2 regions of the Kocuria sp. 2SI genome follow, and region 2 is predicted to be linked to the other one. Evidence: riboswitches for the same ligand, from Rfam matches in the RefSeq annotation. Region 2 holds a riboswitch; the other holds the start of a gene.
The links. Region 2 has a riboswitch for S-adenosylmethionine ahead of FFS25_RS00195 (ABC transporter ATP-binding protein). Riboswitches for the same ligand answer to the same signal wherever they lie in the genome.
Positions count from the first base shown of each region.

Region 1: another riboswitch for S-adenosylmethionine. It lies ahead of FFS25_RS05810 (bifunctional o-acetylhomoserine/o-acetylserine sulfhydrylase); the one in region 2 lies ahead of FFS25_RS00195 (ABC transporter ATP-binding protein).

Region 1 covers NZ_SCNB01000007.1:57,848-62,404, forward strand. The annotation lists gene metX (homoserine O-acetyltransferase MetX) at 76-1,257, opposite strand; gene FFS25_RS05810 (bifunctional o-acetylhomoserine/o-acetylserine sulfhydrylase) at 1,259-2,620, opposite strand; SAM riboswitch class IV at 2,688-2,804, opposite strand; gene FFS25_RS05815 (CPBP family intramembrane glutamic endopeptidase) at 2,873-3,658, opposite strand; gene FFS25_RS05820 (S9 family peptidase) at 3,722-4,557, shown strand, end outside.
Region 2 covers NZ_SCNB01000001.1:44,532-49,088, reverse strand. The annotation lists gene FFS25_RS00205 (ABC transporter permease) at 1-594, opposite strand, end outside; gene FFS25_RS00200 (aliphatic sulfonate ABC transporter substrate-binding protein) at 591-1,637, opposite strand; gene FFS25_RS00195 (ABC transporter ATP-binding protein) at 1,634-2,434, opposite strand; SAM riboswitch class I at 2,433-2,540, opposite strand; SAM riboswitch class IV at 2,656-2,770, shown strand; gene FFS25_RS00190 (LLM class flavin-dependent oxidoreductase) at 2,852-4,267, shown strand; gene FFS25_RS00185 (APC family permease) at 4,410-4,557, opposite strand, start outside.

The DNA of each region.
Region 1 (4,557 bases), on a different contig from region 2:
AATCCGGCGTGAATCGTGACGAATGGGTCCCCTCGGCGGCGAGGAGGGTCGATGCGTCGCTTCGGTAGGGCCCCCTCAGGAGAGGAAGGCGGCTCGGACCAGCTCGCCGATCTGCTCGTGCTCGATCAGGAAGCCGTCGTGCCCGGCGCCGGAGCGGATGGTGCGGTGGGGGACGTCGCCGGGCAGAAGCCGGGCGAGGTCCTCGGACTCCGAGGGCAGGTAGAGCCGATCCGAGTCGACCGAGGCCACGAGCCAGTCGCAGGTGGTGGCCGCGAGCGCCTGCCTGACGCCGCCGCGGCCGCGGCCGACGTCGTGGCCCATGAGGGCGTCGTTGAGCACCAGGTAGGAGTTGGCGTCGAAGCGGCCCACGAGCTTGGCGGCCTGATGATCCAGGTAGCTCTCGATCGCATACCGGCCCCGACGGCGCCCCGGCAGCGGCGCCCCCGGATCCTCGCCGGCCTGCGCCGCATTGCCGAAGCGCGCGTTGAGGTCCGGTGCCGCGCGGTAGGTGGTGTGCGCGATCCGCCGTGCGATTCCGAGGCCCACGGAGGGGATGACGCCGTCGTAGTAGTCGCCGCCGCGGAAGTCGGGGTCGTTGCGGATCGCCAGGCGCTGCGCCTGGCCCCATGCGATCTGCTCGGCGCTCGAGGCGGCGGTCGAGGCGATCACCGCACAGGCCCGCACCTGCTCGGGGAACGTGGCGGCCCACTCGAGGGCCCGCGCACCGCCCATGGAACCGCCGACGACCAGCCGCCAGGACGCGATGCCCAGCTGCTCGGCCAGGCGCTGCTCGGCGCGCACCGAGTCGCGGATCGTCACCGCGGGGAAGTCCGATCCCCACGGAAGACCGGCCCGCGGGCTGTCCTCCGGGATCAGAGTCGACGGACCCGTGGAGCCGTAGCAGCCCCCGAGCATGTTGATGGCGACCACGAAGAAGCGGTCGGTGTCGATCGCCCGCCCGGGCCCGACCAGTCCGTCCCACCAGCCCGGTGCCTCGGCGGAGACACGGTCGAAGGAGGTGGCGTCCTCGGCGACCCGTCCGCGCGTGACATGGGTGTCCCCGGTCAGCGCATGCGGGACGAGCACCGCGTTGGAGGCGCGGTCGTCGAGCTCGCCCCAGGTCTCGTAGGCCAGCTCGACATCGGGCAGCACGGCCCCGGATTCCAGCCCGAGGTCGCCGATGCGGGCGCGGCGCAGCAGCCCCTCGGTGCGGAAGGGCTGCTGCGAGCGCGCGGTCGTGCTCTGGATGGCGGTCACCTCAGACCGATCCCCCTGCGCCGCGCGCCTTGACCGCGGCGAAACCGAGCTCCAGGTCCGCGAGGATGTCGTCGATGTGCTCCAGTCCCACGGACAGCCGCACGAACCCCGGGGCGACGCCGGCGGCCAGCTGCTCCTCCGGGGAGAGCTGAGCGTGCGTGGTGGAGGCCGGGTGGATGACCAGCGAGCGGACGTCACCGATGTTCGCGACGTTCGAGTGCAGGCTCAGCGCGTCCACGAAGGCCTGGCCGGCCTCCGAGCCGCCGTCGAGCACGAAGCCGAGGATCGAACCTGCGCCGCCGGGGACGTACTTCTGCGCACGCTCGTGCCACGGAGAGGACTCGAGCCCGGCGTAGGACACGGATTCGACGCCCTCGTGGGCCTCCAGCCAGGTGGCGACCGTCCGAGCGTTGGCGACGTGGCGCTCCATGCGCAGCGACAGCGTCTCGATGCCCTGCTCGATCAGGAAGGCGTTGAACGGGGAGATGGAGGCTCCCATGTCCCGCAGCAGCTGGGTGCGGACCTTGAAGGCGAAGGACACGTTGGCCCCGAACGGCCCGTTCTCGCCGAAGACCTCCCCGAACACGACGCCGTGGTAGGACTCGTCCGGCTCCACGAACCCGGGGAAGCGCTGCGGGTAGCGGGTGTAGTCGAAGCGCCCGGAATCCACGATGAACCCGCCCACCGAGGTGCCGTGCCCGCCCAGGAACTTGGTGGCGGAGTGGATCACCACGTCGGCGCCGTGCTCGAACGGCCGCAGCAGGTACGGGGTGGCGATGGTGTTGTCCACCATCAGCGGCACCTCGGACTCGTGGGCGATCCGCGAGACCGTCTCCAGGTCCAGGACGTCGTTGCGCGGGTTCGGGATGGTCTCCGCGTAGAAGGCCTTGGTACTGGGCCGAACGGCATCGCGCCAGGCCTGGGGATCGTCCGGATCGGAGACGAACGTGGTCTCGATCCCGAGCCGCGACAGGGTGTGCTTGAACAGGTTGAAGGAGCCGCCGTACAGCGACGGGCTGGCCACGATGTGATCGCCCGCCCCGGCCACGTTGAGGATCGCGTAGGTGGTGGCGGCCTGCCCGGAGGAGACCATGACGGCCGCGGTGCCGCCCTCCAGGGAGGCGATGCGGTTCTCGACGACCTCGGTGGTGGGGTTGGTCAGGCGGGTGTAGATGGGCCCGACCTGGCTGAGTCCGAAGCGACCGGCAGCGGTCTCGGCATCCGGGAAGACGTACGAGGTCGTCTGCTGGATGGGCAGCGCCCGGGCGCCGGTGACGGGATCGGGCTCCTGACCGGCATGGATCTGGCGGGTCTCGAAGCTCCATCCCTGAGGGGCGGAGGGGGTGGGCTGCTGTGCTGACATGTCGGCGACTCCTTGTCTTCCGGGGCCGCGGACCGAGGTCCGACGGACCCGTCGGACCGGGTGCCGTGACCCGCGCTTGCCGTGTACGCGTCGGCGCACCGGCCCGGTCCTCACCCAGGGCACCCCACCGCGGAAGGAGGGTTGCCGGCCAGCTAGCTGGGGCTTGTCGCTGGCTCTCGTGACCTGATTCCCATTCTCGGACGAGCGAGGCTCCGGCGCAAACCCGGGTTCCGTGGCCTGTGGAGCGCTCCGTCAGAACAGCAGGGGCCCGGCTAGGAAGCCGACGGCGTCCAGCAGGAAGTGGGCGATGATCAGCGGCATCACGCGTCCGGTGCGGCGGTAGAGCCACAGGAACACCAGCCCCATGACCACGTTGCCCAGCGCCGGACCGACGCCCTGGTACAGGTGGTAGCTGCCTCGCAGAAGGGCCGAGCCGATCAGCACGGCCGGCCACGTCCATCCCACCCGCAGCAGGCGATCGGCCAGGAACACGACGACGATGATCTCCTCCACGAGCGAGTGTCGCACCGCCGAGGCCAGCAGCAGGATGACCTCCCACCAGGAGGTCCCGCCCGCGTTGGTGACGATCTCGGCGGTGATCCCGAGCTGGCGGCCCGCCTGGTACAGCGCCAGGGTGCCCAGTCCCATGACGACGAAGAGCAGCGTCCCCAGGCCCAGATCTGCCAGCGGGGCTCGGCGGTCCAGGCCGATCCGGTGCAGCAGCCCACGCAGCTGACCGGCCGAGCCCGCCAGCAGATAGAGCGCCAGCAGCGGTGGAACCAGAGCCAAGAGGATCCCGAGGCTGCGGCGCAGGACGTCGAACAGGGGGAAGCCGCTCTGCGGCGCGTTCATGGAGGCCGTCGACTCGGCGATCGAACTGGTGGACAGCGTCTCGGCGAGGTTCAGGACGGACCACAGCGCGCTGGCCCCCAGCGAGACGCCCAGCACCAGCAGGATCTGCAGCCACAGATCGGCTCGCTGGGAGCCGAACGACGGCTGGGCTGGGGCCTGGGAGAGGTGTTCGGTCATGGGCTCCATTGTGGGCCAGGGGCACGACGGCAGCGGCCTGTGCTGTCGGCGCCGGTTCCTACGATGAGCGCCATGACCTCCCAGCACCCGGATCCCTCCCCCGCTCCTCCCGAGACGCCGCGCCGCGACCACGTCCGCGAGTTCCACGGCGACTCCTTCCAGGATCCGTACGAGTGGCTGCGGGAGAAGGACTCCCCAGAGGTCATCGCCCATCTGGAGGCCGAGACCGCCTGCGCGGAGGCCGCCACCGCCCAGCTGGCCCCGCTGCGCGAGCAGCTCTTCCAGGAGGTCCGGACCCGCGTGCAGGAGACGGACCTGTCGGTGCCGTGGCGGCGCGGCGACTGGTGGTACTTCACGCGCACCGTGGAGGGCGGAGAGCACTCGGTGCAGTGCCGCGTCCCGGCTGCTGAGGAGGGGTGGGAGCCGCCGCAGATCGTGGCAGGTCAGTCCCTGCCCGGCGAGCAGACCCTCCTGGACGGCAACGCCCGGGCGCAGCCGCACGAGTTCTGGTCGCTGGGCGCCTTCGACATCACCCACGACGGCACCCGGATGGCCTGGGCCGAGGACACCACCGGGGATGAGCGCTTCACGGTGCGCGTCCACGACTTCGCAGCCGACCGGACGCTCGACGACGAGATCCCCGAGACCTCCTACGGCGCCTTCCTCTCGCCCGCCGGAGACGCCGTCTTCTACACCGAGGTCGACGACTCCTGGCGGCCGTGGCGCCTGCGCCGGCACGTGCTCGGGACCCCGCTGGAGCAGGACATCACCATCGCCCAGGAGGACGACCCCGGCCTGTGGCTGGGGGCCGAGCTCTCCTCGGACCGGCGCTGGCTCGTGCTCGAGGCCGGGTGCTCCGAGTACTCCGAGGTCTCGATCCTGCGCATCGAGGAGGCCGGCGAGCAGGA
Region 2 (4,557 bases):
CCGGGCGGCCTCCACGAGATGGCGGTCGACCTCCCGCAGAGCGGCCGAGACCGTGGTGAACACGGGGAAGAACGCGCCGATGGCCACCAGGGTCACCTTGGAGTTCTCGCCGATCCCGATCCACAGCAGCAGCAGCGGCACCCACGCCAGCGACGGCACCGCGCGCAGCGCCCCGATCAGCGGCGAGCCCAGGGCGCTGGCCCAGGGGGAGAGCCCGATCAGGGCGCCCACGGCCAGCCCGAGCAGCGAGCCGATCACGAATCCGACAACCACGCGCTGAGTCGAGATCCCGATGTGGGTCCACAGCGCCCCGTCGGCCAGCAGCTCGCCACCGGCCTGCAGGACCGCCAGGGGACGCGGCAGCTGCACCGGGGAGAACGTGCCGTTCGTGGACAGCAGCTGCCACAGCGCGAGCAGTGCCACCGGCAGCAGCAGGCCCAGGCCGAGCCGGGCCCAGGGGCTGCGCAGGATGGAGCCCCGCGGGGCGGGGGTGCGGACCGAGCGCTGCGAGTCCGGACGCTGGGAGCCGGGACGGTCGGAGCCCGCGGGCTCCGGAGCCTCGGAGGCTGGTGCGGAGGTGGTCGTGACGCTCATGCGCTGTGCCCTTCGATGATCTCGGCCGCGCGCTGGGCGCTGGCCTCCTGCGCGAACCGCGCGTCGAGGATGGTGTCGATGGCCTTCTGGACGGTCTCCAGGTCGGGGACGTCACCGGTCTCCACGAGGATCGGGGCGATGCGCTCGAGGACCTCGAGCTGGTCGTCGCCGGGGACCGGGTCGATGTCCAGGTGCGTGCGCTCCCAGACGCGGGCGGCGGTGCCCCGGTCGATGTCGGACTCGCGGGCCAGGATCGCGATGCCCTCCTGGGGGTTCTCCAGCGCCCAGGCGCGGGCGTGGGCGTAGACGTCCACGACCATCTGGGCCCCGCGCGGGTTGATCTCCAGGAACAGCTCGCGGGCGTTGAGGAAGCAGTAGGTGTTGAAGGCCAGGTCGCGCTGGAACAGCACCGCCCCGTCCTGCTCGGCGCCGGCCATGATCGGGTCGAGCCCGGACCAGGCGTCCACCTGCCCGCTGGTCAGGGCGGAGCGGCCGTCGGCGTGCTGGAGGTTGACCACGGTGGTCTCGTCGAAGCCCATATCCGCCGCCGACAGCGCCTGCAGCAGGAAGAAGTAGGGATCCGTGCCCTTGGTGGCCGCCACCGACCTGCCGCGCAGATCCTCGACCGAGCGCAGGGGCGAGTCCGCGGTGCGTACGAGTGCTGCCCACTCCGGCTGGGAGCAGATGTCGATCGCGCGGATGGGGGAGCGGTTGGTGCGCGCCAGCAGCGCGGCCGAGCCCGCGGTCGAGCCGATGTCGATCGCCCCGCCGCGCAGGAACTCGTTGGCCTTGTTGGACCCGGCCGAGAACGTCCAGTGGACCTCCTGGCCGTCCTCTGCGGCGACGGTCTCCAGCCAGCCCTTCTCGCGGATGATCAGCGACAGCGGGTTGTAGGTCGCGTAGTCCAGGTAGATCTCGGTGTCCGAGCCGGCGGCCATGCCGCGGCCCGGGCCCTCGCCCTCCATGACGCACCCGGACAGGGGCGCGGCGGCGGCCCCGGCGGCGGCCAGGCCCAGCAGGCGACGACGCGTCAGCCCGCTCATGCCTCCACGCCCAGCAGGCCGAGCAGGTGCGTGCGGGCCTGCGTCAGCTCGGGATCATCGCGGTGGCGCGGTCGCGGCGAGTCGACCGTGAGGATCTCCTGGATCCCTGCCGGCCCGCCTTCCGGCGGCGTCCCGAGCACGACCACGCGGTCGGAGAGCACCAGGGCCTCTTCCACATCGTGGGTGACCACCAGCACCGTCGTGGGATCTGCGGCGTGGATCTCCAGCAGCAGGTCCTGCATCTTCAGACGGGTCAGGGCATCGAGCGCCCCGAACGGCTCGTCGAGCAGCAGCACCTGCGGATTGCGCGCCAGCGCCCTGGCCAGCGAGGCCCGCTGGGCCATGCCGCCGGAGATCTCCGACGGGCGGTCCTCGGCATGCTTCGTCAGCCGCACCAGCTCGAGCAGGTGCGCCACGCGCTGCTCGGCCTCGCGGCCCCGGACCCCGCGGGGCAGCCCGAGCGCCACGTTGCGGGCCACCGTGCGCCAGGGCAGCAGCCGCGGCTCCTGGAAGCCCACCGCGCAGCGCGGGTCCAGGCCGTGCACGGGCGCGTCGTCGATCAGGACCCGGCCGGCGGAGGCCGTGCCGAGACCGGCCACCGCGCGCAGCAGGGTCGACTTGCCGCAGCCCGACGGGCCCAGCACCGAGACGATCTCGCCGGGGCGGACATGGAAGCTGACGTCGGCCAGGACATCGCGCTGGAGGCCGCCGGAAGAGGGGAAGGACTTGCCGACGCCATCGAAGGTCAGGGCGGCGGCATCGACCGTGCTCAGGGCGGACGGGGGCGCAGAGATCATCACATCACTCCATCGGTCCTGGCATTAGCACCTTGTGCCGCGTAATGGACGGCACTGGTTGCTGCGGCGTCGACGAGCCAGGTCTCTCGGCCGCTCCGGATGGGAACCGGGGTCATTCAATGCCCTGGTCCGGGGAGACAGCAAATCGGAGGACGAGCGGGGCAACGCACGGGACGGGCTTCGCACCGTCGCCTCAGGTGTGCATAGGATGACGCTCACACGATCAAGAGTTCCGGCCCACAGCCCTGGCTGGCCGGACGGCAACCCTCTCCCGTAGCGGGGTGCCCCAGGTGAGGATCGGGCCGCTCGCTAGACCGCGTGCGGCAAGTGCGGCGCATGCACGCGCTGGACCCGCAGGTTGGCCGCGGCATGAGCGGCGCACGGGGCGCGGGTCTGACCCCTCAGGAGCAGCCTCCCATGGCCAAGCGGATCTCCCTGAACGCCTTCGACATGACCTGCGTGGATCACCAGAGCTTCGGGCTGTGGCGCCACCCGCGCTCGCGGGCCACGGAGTACAACACGATCGAGTACTGGACGCACCTGGCCCAGGTGCTCGAGCGGGGCCGCTTCGACGCCCTGTTCCTGGCCGACGTTGTCGGCATCTACGACATCTACCGCAACTCGGCCGCCCCCTCGATCGCCGACGGCGCGCAGGTCCCGGTCAACGATCCGTTCATGCAGATCTCCGCCATGGCCGCGGTGACGAAGAACCTCGGCTTCGGCGTGACCAGTGCGGTCACCTACGAGCAGCCGTACACGCTGGCGCGCAAGTACGCGACGCTGGATCACCTGACCCGCGGGCGCGTGGGCTTCAACGTGGTGACCTCCTACCTGCCTTCGGCGGCCGAGAACCAGGGTCTGCCCACCCAGATCGAGCACGACGAGCGCTACGAGATCGCCGAGGAGTTCCTCGACGTCTGCTACAAGCTGTGGGAGGGCTCCTGGGAGGACGACGCCGTCGTGAAGGACGTGGAGCGCGGGATCTACGCCGATCCGGCCAAGGTCCACCCGATCCAGCACCAGGGCAAGCACTTCACGGTGCCTGGTGCGGCGCTCACCGAGCCCAGCCCGCAGCGCACCCCGCTGATCTTCCAGGCCGGGGCCTCCTCGCGCGGGCAGGCCTTCGCGGGCAAGCACGCCGAAGCCGTGTTCATCGGCGCCCTGCGCCCGGACCTCACCCGGTACATGACCGACCGGATCCGCGACAAGGTCGAGGCCGAGGGCCGTGACCGGGACGACGTGAAGATCTACGCGATGCTCTCCGTGGTGGTCGATGAGACCGACGAGAAGGCCCAGGCCAAGTACCGCGAGTACCAGAGCTACGCCAACCTGGAGGCCTCGCAGGCCATCATCGGCGGCTGGTCCGGGCTGGATCTGTCCACGTTCCAGGAGGACGAGGTCCTGAACTACGTCAAGACCGAGGCCATCCAGTCCTTCCTCACGCCGTTCACCATGCAGGACGGCACCAAGCAGTGGACGCGCGAGGAGATCGCCCGCCACTGCGCGATCGGCGGCATGGGCGATGTGGTCGTGGGCTCCCCGCAGACCGTGGCCGATCAGCTCGAGACCTGGATCGACGAGGGCGGCCTGGACGGGATCAACCTGGCCTACCACGTGTCCCCGGGCTCGTTCGAGGACTTCGTGGAGCAGGTGGTCCCGGAGCTGCAGAAGCGCGGGCGCTACCGCACCGACTACGACGGCCCCACCCTGCGCGAGAACGTCTACGGTGCAGGGCAGACCAAGGTGCTCGACACCCACCCGGCGGCCAAGTACCGCGGGGCCTACATGGGCAGGCCGTCCACGGCGGACACCCCGGCGCGGGATCTCGGCTGAGGGCTGGGGAACGGCAGCTGGCAGAGGCCCTGGCCCTTCCGAGGGCCTTTGCCATCACTGGCAGGGATGCAGTGGCGATGTATGCGTCCAGAAATTCAAGCTGCGGTTCCCGAGGATTGCGTCCGCAGCCCTGCGCGGAGCCTCACGTCACGTGCACGAACGGGCGGTCCTGCTTGCGCGCCACCGCCCGGCGCAGGACCTCGTGCACGGCCGTCGCCGTCTGACCGCGGCCGAGGAGCAGGAAGCGCAGGGAGTTCACCAGCGGCGAGCCGTCGGACCACTCGAGGTAG